3 regions of the Bradyrhizobium sp. STM 3566 genome follow, and region 3 is predicted to be linked to each of the others. Evidence: predicted binding sites of a transcription regulator. Region 3 holds the regulator's gene; each other region holds the start of a gene.
The links. Region 3 encodes LexA, which represses DNA repair genes until DNA is damaged. Its sites were predicted from a motif close to TGTTCNNNNTGTGTTCNG; they were not measured.
Positions count from the first base shown of each region.

Region 1 (7,164 bases), 120 kb from region 3:
GTCAGCGAGGCGGGGACGCCACCGACGCCGGGGACGAAAACCACACCTGCAGCCGTCGCGCTGACGTCGGCCCAGGCGCCATCGGCCTCAACGCCGAACACCACGTTGCCGGTCTGCCAGTTGTAACCGGCGGTGCCACCGACGAAGCCACCCTTCATCTTCGGGTCGCCCGAAGCGTTTTCCCACGCGCCGCCGCCGACGATACCGAGGTAGAAGCCGGTCCAGTTGTAGACAGCAGCGACCGGAGCGACCGGAGCCTTGGTGTAGGGGCGCGCCGCGAGGTCAGCGGCCGAGGCCGGAGCGGCGAGAGCGAGCAAACAGGCCGAAGCCAGCAAAACCTTTTTCATTTTCAACTTAATCCCAGTCCCAGTTTCTGTTGTTGCCTTCCGCGACGGAAGGGCAGCGGACTCAACGGCCCAACTGATGCCATCTCTACACCACCAAAGGCGCACGTTGTGTCTCCGAAAAGCCACATAGCCGCAAAAGGTGATGGTTACTGACTTATTACTTCCAAGCGATCGAGCCGAAACAAGAAAGGCCGGCGCAAGGCCGGCCTTTGATCTCCGAATAATTTCAGCGAGATATCAGTACCTCGCGATCGCCGGGCCACCCCAGCGATAGTTCACGCGGATGAGGCCGATATCGACGTCCTGGCTGATGCGCTCGGACCGTGTGACGACACCGAGCGGGGCAATGGCGAAATTGCCGGATCCGGTGAAGTTGATCGTGCGGTTGCCGAGGAAGATGTGGTCGTACTCCAAGCCGACTGACCAGTTCGGCGCGAATCCGAACTCGATGCCTGCACCGACCGTGCCCCCCCAACGGGTCTCGTTGGCGCGATCGAATTCGAGGCCTGTCGCCAGATCGTAGGTGCGATAGCGATCCCCGACGACGGCGCCGCCGCCCTTCACGTAGAGCAGCACGTTATTCCAGGCGTAGCCGACCTGGCCGGTGAGCAAACCGAAAGCGTTGATCTTGGAACGATCGCGCAGGCCAGTCAGCGGGCTGATGTTGTCGCCGGAGAAGTCGGCCCAGTTGCCTTGGCCCTCGACGCCGAACACCCAGTTCGCCGACTGCCAGCGATAGCCGACCTGGCCACCCACCGTGCCGCCCGTGGCGTTGTGGCAGCCTTCACCGACCAGAACGCCCGTCACGGGCGTCACGAAGTCCCAGCACTTGTGGCTCGTGCCGCCGCCGCCGTTGATGCCGATGTAGAAGCCGCTCCAGTCGTAGATGGCAGCGACCGCCGGCGCCGGAGCCTTGGTGTAAGGACGCGCTGCGAGATCCGCCGCGCTTGCAGGAGCCGACAGGACCAACGCCATTGCACCGATTGCACTAAACAGAATCTTATTCATTGCAGTCTCCCCACTTTCGTCCGCTTCTCGAAATCCCCAAAGCGGCTGATCAGGCGCGACGCCCATATGAACTAATTCCGAGGCAACCGTAGCCTAAGGAAAGAGCAGAGTCCGTCTCCGAAATGCCACACTCGGCGACCGACTGAAGTGGCTGCAACTTGATGAATGTTAAGTGGTTTTTGCCGTTCACGGGAACCCGGAAAGGTTCCATCGGAGGAATTGTCTTTTTATCGGCACGCGACCGAATGTTCTGGTGCGTCGCCGCAAAGAACAAATCTGGAACAAAGCCGATGGTGATGCTATATGTGGGGATAACCCTGGGGGTGCCGGGCTGACCGGTGCCCGCAAGCGTATAGGGTCGCCTCGACGGGGCGCAGAGCAACGCGGGCAGCGGATTCGCCCTTTTGAAATTCAGTGGCATTCGGAGTGGAGAGCGGCGATGGCGGGAAGCGTCAACAAGGTCATTCTGGTTGGAAATCTCGGCAAGGATCCTGAAATCCGCCGCACCCAGGACGGGCGGCCGATCGCGAATTTGAGCATCGCCACCTCGGAGACCTGGCGCGACAAGAACACCGGCGAGCGCAAGGAAAAGACCGAATGGCATCGCGTCGTGATCTTCAATGAAGGGCTCTGCAAGGTCGCCGAGCAGTACCTGAAGAAGGGCGCGAAGGTTTACATCGAGGGCGCGCTGCAGACCCGCAAATGGACGGACCAGAGCGGCGTCGAGAAGTACTCGACCGAGGTCGTGCTCCAAGGCTTCAACTCGACGCTGACCATGCTCGACGGCCGCGGTGGCGGCGGAGGAGCCGGCAGCTTCGGCGACGAGCCGGGCGGCGATTTCGGCTCCTCCGGTCCCATCAGCAGCGCACCGCGCCGTCCGGTTGCCGCCGGCGGTGGCCGCAACAGCGACATGGACGACGATATCCCGTTCTGAGCGTGCGTCGTGTCAGCAATTCTTACTAATTGATAGGGCGGGCTCGGATTTTCCGGGCCCGCTTCATGTTTGGGATGAGGTCCGCGTTGCGCCCATGCGAAGTTGGCCGACGGGGCGGCTTCTCGCGTGATCAGCCAGGCGCGACGGGTGGTTCTGAAGGGCCGATTCCGGGAGCGGTTCAGGGGCTGGTCCGGAGCCTTAAGTTATTGGAAAAATAAGCGGAAAAAGCGCTTTCGAGGGGGCTGCAAGGGTGGTTATCCGACCCTGGATGCGCTATATGATTCCCAGATAAAACCTCACCGGATTTCCCCTTGGCTGACGACGACAACAAGCCCGGCGACCAGCCGGCGCAACCCTCGGACATTCGCCCCGTTTCCATCTACGAGGAGATGAAGAAGTCGTACCTCGATTACGCCATGAGCGTGATCGTGGCGCGCGCGCTGCCCGATGCGCGCGACGGGTTGAAGCCGGTGCACCGCCGCATCCTGTTCGCGATGAACAATCGCGGCGACACCCCGGACAAGAAGCACAAGAAGTCTGCCGGTGCCGTCGGCGAAGTCATGGGTAAATACCACCCGCACGGCGACCAGGCGATCTACGACGCCTTGGTGCGCATGGCGCAGGACTTTTCGATGCGCGCGCCCCTGATCGACGGACAGGGCAATTTCGGGTCGGTCGACGGCGATCCGCCGGCGGCGATGCGCTACACCGAGTCGCGCCTGACCAAGATCGCGCTGAAGCTGCTCGAGGACATCGACGACGACACGGTCGACTTCCAGGACAACTATGACGGCTCTGAAAAGGAGCCGGTGGTTCTGCCCGCGCGGTTCCCGAACCTGCTGGTCAACGGCGCCGGCGGCATCGCGGTCGGCATGGCCACCAACATCCCGCCGCATAATCTCGGCGAGGTGATCGACGCCTGTGTGGCGCTGATCGACAATCCGTCGCTGACCATCGACGAGCTCAACAACATCATTCCGGGGCCGGATTTCCCGACCGGCGGCATCATCCTCGGACGCCAGGGCATCCGCAGCGCCTACCATCTCGGCCGCGGCTCGATCGTGATGCGCGGCAAGGTCACCTTCGAGACGATCCGGAAAGAACGCGAGGCGATCGTCATCACCGAGATCCCGTATCAGGTGAACAAGGCGACGATGGTCGAGCGCATCGCCGAGCTCTACAAGGAAAAGAAGATCGAGGGCATCTCCGACCTGCGCGACGAGTCCGACCGCGACGGCTATCGCGTCGTCGTCGAGCTCAAGCGCGATGCCGTGCCCGACGTGGTGCTGAACCAGCTCTACAAGTTCACGCCGCTGCAGACGAGCTTCGGCGTCAACGCCGTCGCGCTCGATTCCGGCCGTCCGCAGACCATGAACCTGAAGGACATGCTGACGATCTTCGTCGGCTTCCGCGAGCAGGTCGTCACGCGACGGACCAAGTACAAGCTGCGCAAGGCGCGCGAGCGCGCGCATGAGCAGGTCGGCCTTGCCATCGCGGTCGCCAATATTGACGAGATCATCAAGGTGATCCGGCACTCGCCGACGCCGGCTGCGGCGCGCGAGACCCTGATGACGCGCGACTGGCCCGCCCGCGACGTCGAGGACATCATCACGTTGATCGACGATCCGCGCCACCGCATCAATGCCGACGGCACCATTCGCCTGTCGCTGGAGCAGGCGAGGGCGATTCTGGAGCTGCGCCTCGCGCGCCTCACCGCGCTCGGCCGAGACGAGATCGGCGAGGAGCTTTCCAAGCTCGCCGGCGAGATCAGCGACTATCTCGACATTCTGCGTTCCCGCGCCCGCATTCTCGACATCATCAAGACCGAGCTCGCCGAGGTGAAGGCGGAGTTCGCCACGCCGCGCCGCACCGTCATCATGGAGCAGGAGGGCGAGGTCGAGGACGAGGACCTGATCCAGCGCGAGGACATGGTCGTCACCGTCTCCCACGCCGGCTACGTCAAGCGCGTGCCGCTGTCGGCCTATCGCGCCCAGCGCCGCGGCGGCAAGGGCCGCGCCGGCATGCAGACCCGCGACGAGGATTTCGTCAGCCGGCTGTTCGTGGCCTCCACGCACACGCCGGTGCTGTTCTTCTCCTCACGCGGCCAGGTCTACAAGGAGAAGGTCTGGCGGCTGCCGATGGCTGCGCCGAACGCACGCGGCAAGGCGCTGATCAACATCCTCCCCCTGGAGCAGGGCGAGCGCATCACCACCATCATGCCGCTGCCGGAGGATGAATCGACCTGGGGGCAGCTCGACGTGATGTTCGCCACCACGGGCGGCAACGTCCGTCGCAACAAGCTGTCCGACTTCGTCGACGTCCGCCGCTCCGGCATCATCGCGATGAAGCTGGAGGAGGGGGAGGCGATCGTCGACGTGCAGATCTGCACCGAACGCGACGACGTGCTGCTGACGGCTGCCGGCGGCCAGTGCATCCGCTTCCCGGTCACCGACGTGCGCGTGTTCACCGGGCGCACCTCGATGGGCGTGCGCGGCATCGCGCTCGGCGAAGGCGACAAGGTGATTTCGCTGGCGATCCTGCGCCACGTCGAGACCACCTCGGACGAGCGTTCGGCTTACCTGAAGATGCGCCGCGCGGTGGCTGGCGAAAGCGCGGCCGAGGAGCCGGCAGCGGACGCCGAGGCCGAGGAGGCCTCCGGCAGCTTCCAGCTGCCGCAGGAGCGCTATGTCGAGATGTCGGCGCAGGAGCAGGTCGTGCTGACGGTATCCGTCAACGGCTACGGCAAGCGGACCTCGTCCTACGAGTACCGCACCACGGGCCGCGGCGGCAAAGGCATCGTCGCCATGAGCGTCAACAACCGCAACGGCAACCTCGTGGCGTCCTTCCCGGTGGAGGAGGCCGATCAGATCATGCTGGTCACAGACAAGGGCCAGCTGATCCGCTGCCCGGTCGAAGGCATCCGCATCGCGGGCCGCTCGACGCAGGGCGTGATCGTGTTCGACACCGCCGAGGACGAGCACGTCGTCTCGGTCGAGCACATCACCGAAGAGGCCGAGAACGGCAACGGAGAGAGCGGCAACGGTAGCGGGGCCTAGGGCATGATCCGGAAAAGTGCGCAGCGGTTTTCCGAAAAGATCATGTTACAGCCCAAAGCGCGATGACGACGATTTATCCTGATCTCATCGCGCTTCAGGCTGGCCCGGAAGCCGACGCAGTTGTATCGCAACGCAGGTTGGAGATGAATTCTCCGATCTGGGCGATGGCTGCATGGGCTTCCGGCAGCACCGGGACGAAGAGCTGGAACACGTGCGGCATGCGCGGCCAGACCTCCAGGCGGCTCCGCGGATCACCGTTTTTCAGCTTGTTGGCCATACGGACCGCGTCATCGCGCAGGATCTCGTCGCTGCCGACTTGGATCAGCACCGGCGGAAGGCCGAATGCATCGCCATAGAGCGGCGATGCACGGGGGTTATACGGGTCGGCGCCTGCCAGATAGCAACGCACGAATTCCGGAATATCGTCCACGTTCAGCATCGGATCTGATGCGGCATTCTCGGTCAACGAGGGCGCGGTGAGCGCCAGATCGGTCCAGGGCGACATGGCAACCGCGGCGGCAGGAAGCGGCTTGCGTTCGTCACGCAGTCTCATGAGAAGGCACAGAGCCAATCCTCCACCGGCTGAATCACCCATCACGAACAGTTCGCTTGGATCGGCCGTCTCGCCGGCGAGCCAGAGAAAAGCCGCCACGGCATCGTCCAGTGCGGCCGGAAACGGATGTTCGGGGGCGAGGCGATATTCAAGCGCCCAGACCGTCGACTTGGTCACATTGGCAATGCGCCAGGTGAAATGCCGATAGTAGATCGGCGCGCCCGAAATATAGGCGCCACCGTGAAGATACAGCATGTTGCGCCCCGGGCGCGACGCCGGGGTGGCGATCCGGTGCAATCTGAGGTGACCGACCTGTACGACGCTTGTCTTGGTGCTGCGTGGCGGGCGAGGCACCCACCTCTCCATGCGATGCATGTTTGCCCGCCACGTTCCGACATCGAATGGCCGACGGTGCCGTTTCAGGAACATGCGGATGCCGAGGCGCAGCATTTCCCCGCGCAGGCTCATGGTGCGTCCTTTTGATTCATTCGCGTGGGTCTTACGACCTGAATGCGGCCGCCTTTGGCAAATGCAGCCGTTCGGGTTCGCCGGATCCGGTGTCGACCAGCAGGCCATCCTCGATCTCGACGATGCGATCCGCAAAGGGAATGACTCGCGGATCATGGGTCACGACGAGCACGGCGCGTTCGCGCTGATGTGCGGCGTCTGCGAGAATCCGCATGATGCTTCGTCCGTTATTGCCGTCGAGCGCGGCCGTCGGCTCGTCGGCGAGAATGACCGAGGGATTGGCGACGAAGGCTCGCGCGATCGCGACCCTCTGCTGCTCACCGCCGCTGAGCTCGCCCGGCAAGGTATCGGCCTTCTGCTCCAGACCAACCAGGTTCAGCGCTTCCCGCGCGCGTTTCCCGGCTTTGCGCCCACGCTCGTGACGGATGTCGAGCGCGAGCTGCACGTTCTGCGCTGCAGTGAGCGTCGGAAACAGATGATAGGACTGGAACACAAAGCCGATATGGTCGCGCCTGATTTGGGCTAGTCCCTCCTTGTCGACACCCGACGTGGGCGTGCCGCACACGGTGAGTGTACCCGAGCTTGGTGCCAGCATGCATCCGAGCACGAGCAGCAGCGTCGTCTTGCCGCTGCCCGAGGGCCCCATCAGCAGTGTGAACTCGCCCCGCCGCAGCGTCAGGTCGATCCCGCGCAGCGCCTTCACCTCACCGGCGCCACGCCCAAGCGTCTTCTTGATTCCGGCCGCCTCAATGATGATTTCGTTCATCGCATGAATACCGTTGCTGGATCGATCCGCAC
Region 1 is NZ_CP120692.1:3,647,257-3,654,420, forward strand. It holds gene P6U27_RS17520 (outer membrane protein) at 1-347, opposite strand, end outside; gene P6U27_RS17525 (outer membrane protein) at 585-1,355, opposite strand; gene P6U27_RS17530 (single-stranded DNA-binding protein) at 1,795-2,289, shown strand; gene gyrA (DNA gyrase subunit A) at 2,601-5,345, shown strand; gene P6U27_RS17540 (alpha/beta hydrolase) at 5,440-6,366, opposite strand; gene P6U27_RS17545 (ABC transporter ATP-binding protein) at 6,398-7,132, opposite strand; gene P6U27_RS17550 (ABC transporter permease) at 7,129-7,164, opposite strand, start outside.
Region 1: a site for LexA is predicted at 1,622-1,639, ahead of P6U27_RS17530 (single-stranded DNA-binding protein). Genes of this name have one in related genera too.

Region 2 (7,164 bases), 3.5 Mb from region 3:
CGGGGGGGAGTGGTCATGCGGAAGTCCTGCACAGTCGCTTGTCGATAAGAAGGGCAGCTTGAGCACCTGCAAAGAAGATCAAACTTACCACAAGCAAGACAAATGCCTCAGCCGGTTCACTCAGTGTTCTTCCAACAGAGCCAATCACCAGCGCCGAAAGCAAGCTTGCAACGAGAACGTTCCACCAGACAACGGAGCCTCGGATTTGCAGGAAGATTGCAACCATCAAGGCCACAACGGCCGCGGGCAAGAACAAGCCTTTCACCGCAAACCAGCTGAATCCGATCAGGTCGCGCGAGACCGAAAAGCATCGAATGACACGACTAAGAAAACAACCTGATGCCGAAAACGCCAGCATTGCAAGATACCCGGCAAAAAGTGTTCCGCAGAAGACGACGACGAACATACGGCCGAGGCGCCGCAAATGCTGGCGTGCCGCACCTTGACCCCACTCGGAGAGGCGCCGGCCGTTGTTCACTTGGCCAGTTCCTTCAAACCCAATCGAATGAGCTGCGCCGTCTCGGCGCCCTCACCTGCGCTGCGCGAGGCCGATGCAATCGCGGCGGCGGCTTGCGGCTGCCCGTAGCCGAGATTGACCAGCGCGGAGATCGCATCCGCCACCGGGCGCGGCGCGCGCTGATCGTCGACGGCGCCGGCAAGATGCACGACGTGCGGATCGACATTGGCGAAGGCCGGCGCCTTGTCCTTCAATTCGGTGACGATGCGCTCGGCGACCTTGGGGCCGACGCCGGGCGTGCGCGCCACCGCAGCCTTGTCGCGCAGTGCGATGGCGTTGGCGAGATCGGCAGGCGACAGCGTGCCGAGCACCGCGAGCGCGACCTTGGCACCGACGCCCTGAACGGTCTGGAGCAGGCGAAACCATTCGCGCTCCTGGTCGGTGCGGAAGCCGAACAACTTGATCTGGTCCTCGCGGACATAGGTCTCGATCGACAGCACGGCGGCCTCACCCGACGACGGCAGATGCTGCAGCGTCCGCGACGAGCAGTGCACCTGATAGCCGACGCCGCCGACGTCGAGGATGACGAAGTCCTCGCCGTAGGAATCGATCAGGCCCTTGAGCTTGCCGATCATATCCCCACCACCTTCAGCCTAAGCGCCGCGCTCTGGCGGTGATGGGCGTGGGTGATGGCGATGGCGAGCGCGTCGGCAGCGTCCGCGGACGGCGGCTCGGCTTTCGGCAGCAAAATCTTCAACATCATCGCGATCTGGGCCTTCTCGGCGTGGCCGGCGCCGACCACCGTCTTCTTGACCTGGTTGGGCGCGTATTCGGCGACACTGATGCCGAACATTGCGGGCGCCAGCATGGCGACGCCGCGGGCCTGGCCGAGCTTCAGCGTCGCGACGCCGTCCTTGTTCACGAAGGTCTGCTCGACCGCGGCTTCCATCGGCTGGTGATCGGATAGAACGGCCGCCAGGCCTTCATGGATCGCGAGCAGCCGACCCGACAGCGGCAGATTGTCCGGCGGTTCCACCGAGCCGCAGGCGACGTAGATCAGGCGATTGCCCTCGGCCTCGATCACGCCCCAGCCGGTGCGGCGCAGGCCGGGGTCGATGCCGATGATGCGAACGGGGCCACGAATCGGGAGCTCGGTCATGGGCCAGTGATAGCGGCTGGCCGGACTGAGGGAAACAGAAACAGAACGGAAGTAACAGGGGAAGTGGGGCAGGAGCTGCCCACCACAGGGCATGCCGTCATACCCCGCGAAAGCGGGGTATCCAGTACGCCGCGGCTGGTCCGGATCTCGCAGGCGTCTCCGGAATACTGGGTCGCCCGGTCAAGCCAGGCGACGACAGTGGAATTCGGAGCTGGCTATCAGCCACCCATCTTCGCCATCAGCGCGTCCGACACCTCGAAATTGGCGTAGACGTTCTGGACGTCGTCGTGCTCGTTGAGCAGGTCCATCAGCTTGAGCAGCTTCTCGCCGGTTTCGTCGTCGACCGTAACAGTGTTCTGCGGCTTCCAGATCAGCGCGGCCTTGCGCGGCTCGCCGAACTTGGCTTCCAGCGCCTTGGCGACGTCGCGATAGCTTTCAGTCGAGGCGTAGATCTCGTGGCCGCCCTCGCCGGAAACCACGTCATCTGCGCCGGCCTCGATCGCGGCGTCCAGCACCGCGTCGTCGGAGGCGACGCTGCGGTCGTATTCGATGATGCCGGTGCGGTCGAACATGAAGGACACCGAGCCGGTCTCGCCGAGATTGCCGCCGGACTTGGTGAAGAAGGAGCGGATGTCGGAGGCGGCGCGGTTGCGGTTGTCTGTGAGCGCCTCGACGATGACGGCGACGCCGCCGGGGCCGTAACCCTCGTAGCGGATCTCGTCATAGTTCTCGCCCTCGCTGCCGATCGCCTTCTTGATGGCACGCTCGATATTGTCCTTCGGCATGTTCTCCTGGCGCGCCGCGATCACGGCGGCACGCAGGCGCGGGTTCATGGCGGGGTCGGGCGTACCCAATTTGGCGGCGACGGTGATTTCCCGCGCCAGCTTGCCGAAGATCTTCGACTTCTGGGCATCCTGCCGCCCCTTGCGGTGCATGATGTTCTTGAATTGGGAATGTCCGGCCATGCGTGGTCTCTTCAGGAATCGTCAGCCAAGGGTGAGCGTTGGAAGCGCGGCCTTATAGGCTGCCAACCCACCGGAATCAAAGGGCTCTGGTTGTCTCAAGGTAGCACTGTAGAGGTAGCCGCCGTAATGGTTCGTGCCTAAACATCGGGCATCGTTAACCCTGATTTCATTCCGGCCTGCAAAAATAGCCTCCGCCCGTTCCCCGACAAGAGAGACGTGATGGCGTTCGGACTATTTCGGAGGCGTCTGCCTGACATCGCTGCGCCCGTGGCAGCTCCGCAGGCCGCGCGGCCGGTGGCCCATTCCGAGCCCGCCCCGGCCAGCGAGGGCGATTCCGCCAGGGAAATCCTGGAACTGCTGGAACTCGAGCTCGGCGCCATGATTCGCCAGCTCGAGCGCGCCGCCAATTCCGTGGCCGGCGGCGCCGAGGCGACCGCCGCGACGCTCGCCGCCATTCGCAACCGCACCGACGCCCTGACCGGCCGCACCAATGCGGCGCAGTCGACCGCCTCCACCTTCGCCCATGCCGCCGACAAGTTCACCCAGTCCGCGCACGGCATCGGCGCGCAGGTCCGCGAAGCCGGCATGCTCGCCGACGAGGCCAGCGCCGCGGCGCAGGAAGCGCGCGCCAACGTCGATCGCTTGCGCGAATCCTCCGCCGCCATCGGCAATGTCGTCAATCTGATCGCGCAGATCGCGCGGCAGACCACGCTGCTCGCGCTCAACTCGACGATCGAGGCCGCGCGCGCCGGCGACGCCGGCAGGGGTTTTGCGGTCGTCGCCACCGAGGTCAAGGCGCTCGCAGTGCAGACGCAAGGCGCCACGGAAGAGATCACCCGGAAGATCGACGCGCTGCAGCGCGACGCCGCCGGCTCTGCGGATGCCGTGCATCGCATTTCGCAGGCGATCGAGGCGATCCGCCCGGTGTTCGACACCGTCAACGGCGCGGTCGCCGAACAGACTGCCACCACGAGCGAAGTCTCCGGCAACGCCGCCAGCGCCTCGGAGTTCATCATCTCGGTCGGCGAGAGCGCGGCCGAGATCGATGCCGCGACCAAGGCGGCCGAGACCCATGGGGAGAGCGTCGCCAGTGCCGGCAAGGCCGTCACCACATTTGCTCGGAAGCTGAAATCGCGCTGCGCCGTGCTGCTGCGTCAGAGCGAGCACGACGACCGCCGCAAGAGCGAGCGGCTGCCCTGTCACCTCAAGTTCGAGACCACGCGCGGCGTGATGCCGGTCTATGAGATCGCGATGGAAGGCGTGCTGATCGGCGGTCCGGACGCTGGCCGGCTAGCACCGCAAGCGATGATCGAAGGCAGCCTCGAAGACATCGGCGCCTGCCGCCTGCGCGTGGTCGCACAATCCAGCGCCGGCGCCCGCGCGCAATTCGTCGGTCCCAACGCCGCGCTCAACGAGAAGATCGAGGATAAGCTCTGGTCGATCCATGAGGAGAATACGGAGTTCGTCACCCGTGCCATGGAGGCGGGCAATGCGCTGACTAAAATATTCGAGGAGGCGGTTGCGCGCGGCGAGGTCAAGATGGAGGACCTCTTCGACACCGACTATGTGGAGATCGCCGGCACCAATCCGCAGCAATACCGCACGAAATATCTCGACTGGGCCGACCGCGCGCTGCCGCCGTTTCAGGACGCCTTCCTCGCCAAGGACCCGCGCATGGCGTTCTGCGCCATGGTCGACCGCAACGGCTTCCTGCCGGTGCACAACAAGATCTATTCGCATCCGCAGCGGCCGGGCGACGTCGCCTGGAACACCGCCAACAGCCGCAACCGGCGCATCTTCAACGATCCGGCGGGGTTGGCTGCGGCGCACAACCAGCGCTCGTACCTGGTCCAGAGCTACGCCCGCGACATGGGCAACGGGAGCACGGTCATGATGCGCGAGATCGACGTGCCGATCCGCGTCAAGGGACGGCACTGGGGCGGATTCCGCACGGCTTACAAGCTGTAGCGCCCGCTCTCCTGCCTGGGCAGGCACTGGGGCGCCTTCCGGATGGGTTTCCGGCAGGGCTGACGGGCGCTCCTGCGGCCCATGAATCAAAAACCTGAAAAACAACCCCATGCACAGTAGCCGGGGTGTGCGAAATCAATGGCTTATGCAGGCAAGCCGTGGCGCGCTTTGACTCGTCGGGCAAAACAGGGGCATTAATGCTATTATTCCGAAGTTGCCACCTCGTCCCTTCTCCCTTGTGGGAGAAGGTGCTGCATGAAATCATCTTATCAGAGGCTTAGTTTACGGGCGTCTCGATAGTGTCCCAAGCGGCATCTCATCGAAGGTGCGCCCCCGATACTGCCCTGCCAGTACGGTTCTTGCGAACGCCGCCCCATTGTTTGAAAAAAATGCCGCGCCGCTTCGCGACACGCGCTCTCGATCTCACGGACCCACTCCTCCGCCATTGGTCGGGAACGTGGTCCACTTTCACCTCGAACGATTGCCCATTGGATGCCCGTCACAAATCTCGGCGATATCGCTGGTCTCGAATGCGGCGTTGATGCGTTCCGCAATCGCTCGGCGGTTCGTTCGAGATGATCTGATAGATCGCTTCGCAATCTTTTCGGACATCCGCATGCAACAAAAAGGCCGGGCAAACCTGCCCGGCCCATCTGCTGGAAAAAGCGTCGAGAAGAAGGTCAGTATTTGGCCGCGACCGGAGGATAGCCGTAGCCGCCGAAGCGGTAGTTAAACCGCACAGTGACCATATCCACGTCCTGGCTAATCCGATCGTTGAGTACGGCCGCAAGGCGCGGATCGGCGACGGAGAAGGAGTTATTGGCGTGTCCCATCCACAGATGGTCGTATTCAAGACCGACCGACCAGTTCGGTGCGAAACCATACTCCCAGCCGACACCCAGGGCGCCGCCCCAGCGCGTGTTATCTGCCGAGACCAGCCCGATCCCGGTGGTGTTGTCGAAGATTGTAAAGCGGTTTCTGGTCACGGCCGCGCCGCCCTTCACGTAGAACAGTGAGGCGTTCCATGCCCAACCGAGTTGGCCCGTGAAGAGGCCGATGGCGTCGGTCTTCACCGTGGTTGAAAGCGTCGGATTGAACAGGCTGACACGGGTGTTGCTGAGGTCGGCCCAATCGCCCTGTGCCTCCAATCCGAACACAAACTGATTGGTCTGCCAGCGATATCCGATCTGCCCGCCGACAACCCCTCCGGAACGGTCACGGCAACCGCTTGCGACTGTTCCTGCGAGCGTGACGAAATCCACGCAATTGTGGCTTTGGCCCCACCCGCCGTTGGCGCCGATGTAGAAACCGGTCCAATCATAGATCGGCGCGACCGGGGGCGGCGCCTTGACGTAAGGTTTAGCAGCCAGATCAGCCGCCGACGCGGGCGCGGCCATGCCCACGGCCAGCAAGGCCACGGTGCTCAGCAAAAACTTCTTCATTGTCATTGCTCCATCCCGTCGTTTCGGTCTGAAACGACCGCGAGTTACTTGTTGCGGCATTCCGACCTGAACGTAGCTGATTTGATGAGCATGCGATGTATCGGGGCGGCAACACTCGAAGTTTCGATTTTGGCCAGCGCGCGGTTTACGGGAGGTACGATTATGCGCCTTCCAGTTGTGGCAGAAGTGCTGACCAATCGGATGCACTGAGCCCTTCTGTTTTCAGTATGATTGTTGGCAAACGCAGAGACCGACAGGCTTGTTGTCGGCACTCAAGATGAGCGAGCCTAAAGCGCGATGGGAATCACCATCGCGCTTCAGGTTATTGTTTGAGCATGATCTTTTCGGAAAACCGCTGCACACTTTTCCGGATCATGCTTTAGGGCCTTCGGTGCCCAGATTTGGCTCGCAAGAGCGGCACTGTTGTCGAAGTCGGCCTTCGCACAACAGGCATTACAGTGCTGTTCGATGGCGCCACAAGACCAACTGTCCTGCACCGAAATCATATAGCTCCTTTCTCGGAGTAGACTTCCGGTCTGCGCTCCACTTCGGACATGTCCCTGCTGCGCCCAAACGGTCGCGATGGGCACAGATCCGGAGTTCCGAAACGGCTTTGCCATGGGCTGGCGAACGCTTCGGCTTCGCCAAACCCTGGGGGATGTCGGCCTTGCACAAAAGCAGACATCGCCGCTGCTGCCGTATAATGGGCGGAGCACACGCGGCTATTTAAGCCGAAGCATCGAACTACTTTGCTTCAGTCCTCGTTCTCCTGAAACTGCGCACGGCGCCGGTCCACGACGTTGCTCATATCGTGGATTACAAAGATCGCGAGCGCCGCCATGCGCCGCCTCTGTTCTTGGCTAAGCGTACCGTAGAGTGGCTGCCACGCCTCGGCGAGCTTATCCAAATCGGCTGAACGTTGAGCCAATGCTTGCGAGCGTTGTTGCAAAAAGGCGATGGGGTCACGATTGCGCATGAGTTCGACACGGCTTTCGTTGGCCGCTCTACCCACTGTTTCCTGGATTTTTGCAATACGGGCTCTCCGATCCTCCGCATTGGCACGAATGGCGCTCTCTACGGGCGGCCAAAGCTTTTCCTGGTCAGGTGTCAACTGCAACGCGGCCTTCACCAGATCAACCCTCATATCCGTAAGTGTATTCTGGTCGGTTGCAT
Region 2 is NZ_CP120692.1:7,038,366-7,045,529, forward strand. It holds gene ruvB (Holliday junction branch migration DNA helicase RuvB) at 1-17, opposite strand, end outside; gene P6U27_RS33430 (hypothetical protein) at 14-478, opposite strand; gene ruvA (Holliday junction branch migration protein RuvA) at 475-1,092, opposite strand; gene ruvC (crossover junction endodeoxyribonuclease RuvC) at 1,089-1,616, opposite strand; gene P6U27_RS33445 (YebC/PmpR family DNA-binding transcriptional regulator) at 1,835-2,581, opposite strand; gene P6U27_RS33450 (methyl-accepting chemotaxis protein) at 2,801-4,549, shown strand; gene P6U27_RS33455 (DUF5131 family protein) at 4,819-5,202, opposite strand; gene P6U27_RS33460 (outer membrane protein) at 5,230-5,991, opposite strand; gene P6U27_RS33465 (Spy/CpxP family protein refolding chaperone) at 6,746-7,164, opposite strand, start outside.
Region 2: a site for LexA is predicted at 1,647-1,664, ahead of ruvC (crossover junction endodeoxyribonuclease RuvC). Genes of this name have one in related genera too.

Region 3 (7,164 bases):
GTCTGCAGCCAGCCGGTGTAGTAGCCGCGCTTGTCGTCCGGAACATGCTCTGCGACATAGGTGATGGCGCCGCCATATTCGCCGCCCAAGCACAGACCCTGAATCATGCGCAGACCGAACAAAAGGAACGCCGCCGTCAGACCGATGGACTGGTAGGTCGGGATCAACCCGATTGCTCCCGTACCCAGTCCCATTCCGCTCAGCGTGATGAGGAACGTATATTTTCGCCCGACGCGGTCGCCCATCCATCCAAAGAGGAAAGCTCCCAACGGACGGATCAGGAATCCTGCAGTGAACAGCGCGATCGTGCTGAGGAGGGCTGCAACCGGGTGGGACTGCTCGAAGAACTTGACCGACAGAACTGCGGCCAGGCTGCCGAAGATATAGAAATCATACCATTCGATGACGTTTCCCACCGACGCAGCAACAATCACGCGGCGAAAATCGCTCGGTACTTGAATTGCCATGTGCTGCTCCTGTCAAATTCAAACGCTACTCTCGGCGCTTTTCAGCGTCCTTCGCTCGCGCGCTACGCTTGGTGCGCGACGCCACAGGCGAGAATTGCGAGTTGCGTCGGCAGCGCCAAATCTCAGGGAGGCTTGAGCCACCCGAGAAAGAGCTCCAGCGGTCGCTTCGTTACCGCGAGCTATCACAACCTGCCCGTATTGCCGGGGAGGCGGAGACGCAGTGTAGTCCCGCCGGGGCTGGCGTCTTATGAGACTTTCGGCTCAATCGACCGAACCGGGGCTGCCCAAGTCCTGCAAGTCCTGAGATGGAACGGGGTCGCCAACCGCGCTCGGCGATTTTGTCACGAACGAACGGAAAGGCCTCTCAGGCGTTGTGTGGGTCCAACGAGGATCCCGCCATGCAGAACATCGCAGAGCATATGGAAGTGATCGGCGCCGACGGCGTCCATGTCGGCACGGTCGACCGCGTCGAGGGCAATCGCATCAAGCTGACTAGGAAGGACAGTGGGGAAGGCAGCCACAAGGGGCACCATCACTTCATCGACAAGGGGCTCGTTGCCGATGTCGAAGGCAATAAGGTCCGGCTGTCCGCCAAGGCGTCGGTGGCCGTGACCATGGAAGAGGAAAAGTAGGGCCCGCCCGACTTCGTTCCTGATCTGTACCGCTATTCGCGCAGCCGCACGTTCCGGTAGCCTCCGCACCCGTCGCGTATCGTAAGGTGCAGGGGAATGGCGGAGCCGGGGCGGCCAGTACGCTCCCAGGGAGTTGCGGGGACGTGGCCGGTCGGCCGCGCCGCACCGGCTGGCGGCTTTGCGCCGGCGGGCTTTGGCGTCTGGCCGGCTAGCGTCGCAACGTTGCGCGAATGGGCCCGCGCCGAGGCCGGGCCTGGTCGGCTGTTGCCGTGGGTGCCGGTCGCCTTCGGCGGCGGCATCGCGCTTTATTTCGCCGCAGATCATGAGCCGGTGCCGTGGGTGGTCGTCGCGACCGCGGCCGTTCTCGCGCTTGGCGCCGTGCTGCTGCGGCGGAGCCGGTTGTTTGCGCCCGCGATCGTGATCGCGGCGGTCGCCGCCGGCTTTGCCACGGCGACCTGGAAGACGGCGCGCATCGCCCACATCGTTTTGGCCAAGCCGCTCTATTCGGTGTCGCTGTCGGGCTTTGTGGAAGCACGCGACATCCGCGAGCGCACCGATCGCTTCGTACTGCGTGTCAGCGCGATGGAGGCGCAACGCAGCGACGTGAAGCTCGAGCGCGTCCGCCTCTCGGTGCGCAAGGGCACGGCGCCTGAAGTCGGCAGCTTCGTGCAATTGAAGGCGCGGCTGTTGCCGCCGATCTCGCCGGTGCGACCTGGCAGCTATGATTTCTCGCGCGATATGTTCTTCCAGGGCATTGGTGCCTCCGGTTTCGTGATGGGCGCGATCACGGCTTCGGTGCCGCCGGATGCCGGCGGCTTGCGGCTGCGCTACGCCGCCTTCATGCAGGGCCTGCGCGATGCGATCGACGCGCGCATCCGCTCAACGCTCGAAGGCGACAACCGCGCGATTGCGACCGCGCTGCTCACGGGACGGCGCGATGCGATCAGCACGCCCGTCAACGACGCCATGTTCATCTCGGGGCTCGGCCATGTGCTGTCGATCTCCGGCTATCACATGGCGGTCGTCGCCGGCGTCGTCTTCTTCGCAGTGCGCGCGCTGCTGGCGCTGATCCCGGGAATGGCGGCCGGCTTCGCCATCAAGAAATGGTCGGCGGCCGCTGCGCTGGCGGCGGCAGCGTTCTACCTGCTGCTGTCAGGCGCGGAGGTCGCGACACAGAGATCGTTCTTCATGACCGCGGTGGTGTTGATCGCCGTGATGGTCGATCGCCGCGCCATCACCTTCCGAACCCTCGCTGTGGCCGCGCTGATCGTGCTCGCGGTCGCGCCCGAAGCGCTGGTGCATCCCAGCTTCCAGATGTCCTTCGTCGCGACGCTCGGGCTGGTGGCGCTGGTGCAGATCGGCATGCCGAACCTGCTTGCATCGCCCGATCATTCGACGACAGCGCGCATCGCGCTGTGGGGCGGCCGCGAGATCGCGATGCTGTTGCTGGCTTCGTTGATCGCGGGGCTTGCGACCACGCCCTATGCCGCTTTCCACTTCCATCGCGTGACGCCATACGGCGTGCTCGCCAATCTCGGCGCGATGCCGGTGGTCTCGGCGCTGGTGATGCCGGCGGGGCTTTTAGGGTTGCTCGCGGCGCCCTTCGGCCTCGACGGCGTGTTCTGGTGGCTGATGGGGATCGGCATTGACTGGATGGTCGCGGTCTCGCGCTGGGTGGCGGCCCTACCGGGCGCAGTTGGCCGCATTCCGGCGTTCGGAATCGCGCCGTTGATCGCGGCCAGCCTCGGGATCATCGTGATGGGCCTGTTGCGCACGCCCTTGCGCTTGTCCGGCGCCCTGGTGCTGCTGGTAGCGATCCTCTGGGGACTGTCGGTGCGGCAGCCCGATATCCTGATTGCCGGGGATGGCGCGAGCGTCGCGGTCCGGGGCGGCGACGGGCGTTTGCATGTGATCCGCGCGAGCAAGGATGGCTTTCTGCTGAGGGAATGGTTAGCCGCCGATGCCGATCCGCGCGATGCCGCCAACGCCTCGTTGGCGAGCGGTGTGTCATGTGACGAGTCCGGCTGCGTGGCGCCGCTTGCGGACGGGCGGCTGGTCGCGCTTTCTCTGCGCATCGACGCGCTGGCTGATGATTGCAGCCGCGCTGCGTTGGTGGTGACGGCGCGGCCCGCGCCGCCCGATTGCGCAGCGATGGTGGTCGATCGGTCGCGCCTTGCCAGTCAGGGCGCGCTGGCTCTGACGCAAAACGGAGAGGGTTTCTCGGTGCAGGTGGTGAGGGCGAGAGGCGCAAGCCGCCCTTGGCTGCCGGCCGGCGCCGGCGAGGGGGATTTCGACGGCAGCCTTGCGCCGAAGACGGCCGTGCCCCGCAATCGGGACGCAACGCCATCGGAGGCCGACTTGCAGGCTGACGATTGAGGATCGATGCGGAGGAGGCGCGGGATTCTGCAGGACGCAAACCATACCATCTCGCCGGCCTCAGCCGGCGATGGCATTTCAAGTTCTGGCCCTCGACAAATCGGCCGGGGGCGCGCCGACGATCAGCCGATCGGCAGGCGTGTGATCGTGGACCTCGTCTCGGCGACGATCTGCGGCTTGTGCTCGCGCTCGCCAACCGGCTGGGTCACCGGCAGTTGCAGCACGGTCGCGCGCTGGCCTTCGACGAGCTGCGTCACCAGCACGTACTTGCCGTCGGGAAATTCGATCGCGTCATGATGGCGATCGGGAATGTGCGGATCGATCTTGCCGAACTTGCCGACGCGGGAGTTGACGGTGCGCGTCCAGATCCAGCGGTTGTCGTAACGAACGTTGTCGGCGAAAGCGAGCTCCGTTCCCGGCAGCAGGCAGACCGCGACGGAGAGATCGGCTTCAGAGGCGAAGCCGCGTGTCGAGGTGCCGCGGAAGGTTGTCGTGACGATCGTCTCGCCGACTTCGGCAGGGCGCGTCGCGACGGCATGCAGGCTATAGTCACACATCGGGTGCTCCTCATGCGAAGATAGCAAGCCGCACCTCTCTTGGAGGCGCAGGCCTCTATCAGGGTGAAGCATACAACGTTCTGCTCGGTTGTGGGCAAATCTGCGGCTGGGCTTCGCGAGCCGCGATCACATTATCTTTCCCGGATTCGATAGGAACAAAGCCGACGCCTGTGCATTCGAACGGCGCCAATGTCAGCGCCCCGCGGGTGCTGACCGGCTCGCTTATTGCCGGCTCGATTGCGGAGAGCTGCGCATCACATTCCGCGCGTCGCGAATTCGTACTGGCTCGATTGCTTGCGCACATGGCGGTGCGACTGTGTGGCAATGGCCTGCGACGCTGATGCTGCGATCAGCGCTGCAATGATTGTCCATGAAACATCTGGCGGGTGGCGTCTCCTCGAAGCTGTGGCCGCGAAGCGATGTTGCTTCGTGCGGCGTGCCGAGGATCTCGCACCGGAAAAAGGACCGGATAGTCTGAGCAGAACCGGAAAGACCATCCAGCCAGAGCGGAAAATGATCCGCTCCAAGAGGTGTCCAACGACCGCAGACCGCTCAGTACTTCCGGTAGAGCCCGATCAGCTTGCCCTGAATCTTCACGCGGTTCGGCGGAAGAATGCGGACCTCGTAGGCGGCATTGGCTGGCTCGAGTGCGATCGAGGCGCCGCGGCGGCGGAAGCGCTTGAGCGTGGCCTCCTCGTCATCGATCAGCGCCACCACGATGTCGCCGGTATCGGCGCTCTCGTTGCGCTGGATCAGCGCCATGTCGCCATCGAGGATGCCGGCCTCGACCATCGAATCGCCGCGCACTTCGAGAGCGTAGTGCTCGCCCGCGCCGAGCATGTCGGGCGGTACGCTGATGGTGTGGCTGCGGGTCTGCAACGCCTCGATCGGCGTGCCGGCCGCGATGCGGCCCATCACGGGCACCGCGACGGGACGCTCGCCCTCGTCAACAGGCGGGCTGGAGCTCGCGCGCACCTTGCCGAGATTGCCCTCGATGACGCTCGGCGTGAAGCCGCGGCGATTGCCGGCAGCGGCCTGGAGTTCGGGCAGCTTGATCACCTCGATGGCGCGGGCGCGGTTGGGCAGGCGGCGGATGAAGCCGCGCTCCTCGAGCGCAGTGATCAGGCGATGAATGCCTGACTTCGAGCGCAGGTCGAGCGCATCCTTCATCTCGTCGAAAGACGGCGGCACGCCGCTTTCCTTCAGACGTTCGCTGATGAACCGCAGAAGCTCGTATTGTTTGCGCGTCAACATCTCGACCAAAGTCCCCCGGTTGATGTCGTTCGATTCCGAGACGATGAATTCAGCGATAAGCCGCTACATCCTCGAAACAAATCATGAACGGACACTATATGTTCGATATGTGTTCCGCAACTGCTTAATTTACGGTGAACGGGGCAAATCTCGCGGAATGCGTGTGCCGTGCAGCTCAGACGGGGAGCCGCAGCACCTCGCAAGGCGTGCCGGCCTCGGCCTTCGGCGCGAACGGCGCGCGTACGAGAAGTACCTGTGCCGCAGCGAGATTCGCAAGCAGAGAGGAGTCCTGATGGCGGACGGGAAGGGCGACGAGCGTGCCGTCGCCGCGCAGTTCCAGTCGCGCACGCAGATAATCCTCGCGCTGGTCATTGGCCCCGAGATCGCGGCCCAGCACGGCGCATTCGCGGCGATGATGAATCACCGAACGGCCTGACAGGGCGCGAATCAGCGGCACCATGAACAGGAAGGCGCACACGTATGATGACACGGGATTGCCGGGCAGGCCGATCACGCGCATGGCGCCGAGCCGTCCGTGCATCATCGGCTTGCCGGGCCGAATCGCGATCTTCCAGAACGCCATCGAGATGCCTTCGCCCTTCAGCGCCTGCTGAACCAGATCGTGATCACCGACCGATGCGCCACCGGTCGTGATCAGGATGTCGGCGCCGCTCTCGCGAGCGCGGCGGATGCCGGCGGAAGTGGCCTCCAGCGTGTCGGCGGCAACGCCGAGATCGATGGTCTCGGCGCCCTCGCTGCGGGCGAGCGCGTGCAGGGCATAGCCATTGGAATAGACGATCTGGCCGCGACCGGGCGCGGTGCCCGGCATCACCAGCTCATCGCCGGTGGCAAGGATCGCGACCCTCGGACGGCGGCAGACGGCGAGCTGCGGATGATTCATCGCAGCGGCGAGCGCGAGATCGCGCTCGGTGAGACGGGTTCCTTTGCGCAGCAGCACGTCGCCCTCGCGGAAGTCGACGCCGGCGGGACGAATGTGCCGTCCGGGAATCGCGGCTTCCTTGATCATGATGTGCTTGCCGTCGGCGACCGTGTCCTCCTGGATCACGACCGCATCGGCGCCGTCGGGAATAACGCCGCCGGTAAAGATCCGCACCGCTTCGCCGACGCCGACCGTTCCCGCGAACGGACGGCCCGCTGCGGCTTCGCCGATCACCGCCAGTCTGGAATCGATCGTTGCCGCGTCTGCCGCGCGCACGGCATAGCCGTCCATCGCCGACATCGCTTCCGGCGGCTGCGTGCGCCGCGCCGCGACGTCCCGCGCGAGCACGCGATGGTAGGCGGTGTCGAGGGCGACCGTCTCCTCGGCCAGCGGCTCTGTGCCTGCGAGCACGGCGGCAAGCGCGTCGGATACCGGCATCAGGGCCACGGCGAACTCCCGCAACAAATCGAACAAATCGAAGGACTCGGTCGGCAAAGTTCTAGCCGAGCGGAGGGGCTGAAGCAAAAGACCTCCTCAACCCGGCGAAAAGCCACACTTCCTTTCCGCACTGGCTGTCGATGACAAAACTGCTCGAAAAGGCACTTCAAGCCGTGCGGCGGCTTCCTGCGGATAGCCAGGACGAGATTGCGTGTTCGATATTGGCTTTGATCCTGACGTCGAAGCCCCGTTCCGCCGCTTCGAGCGAAGAGGCGCAGGTTCACGGAACGCGCGACCCACGATCTGATTAGCATTGCCGATTATGTTAGGGAGCACAGCCCGTAAGGCGCGTTGCGATCCTTGAATCGCTTCAACCGGCTGGACGAAAAGGCTGGCGAAATCGTCATTCTCACGATTCAGCATCCCGCACGGGAACGCGAGCACTCGGATGCCTAAGGTGGCTCAAGTCCGCCGCGGCATGATCCGGAAGGCGAGGCAGA
Region 3 is NZ_CP120692.1:3,530,386-3,537,549, forward strand. It holds gene P6U27_RS16960 (MFS transporter) at 1-467, opposite strand, end outside; gene P6U27_RS16965 (DUF2171 domain-containing protein) at 866-1,099, shown strand; gene P6U27_RS16970 (ComEC/Rec2 family competence protein) at 1,196-3,475, shown strand; gene P6U27_RS16975 (hypothetical protein) at 3,598-4,032, opposite strand; gene lexA (transcriptional repressor LexA) at 4,585-5,286, opposite strand; gene glp (gephyrin-like molybdotransferase Glp) at 5,462-6,673, opposite strand.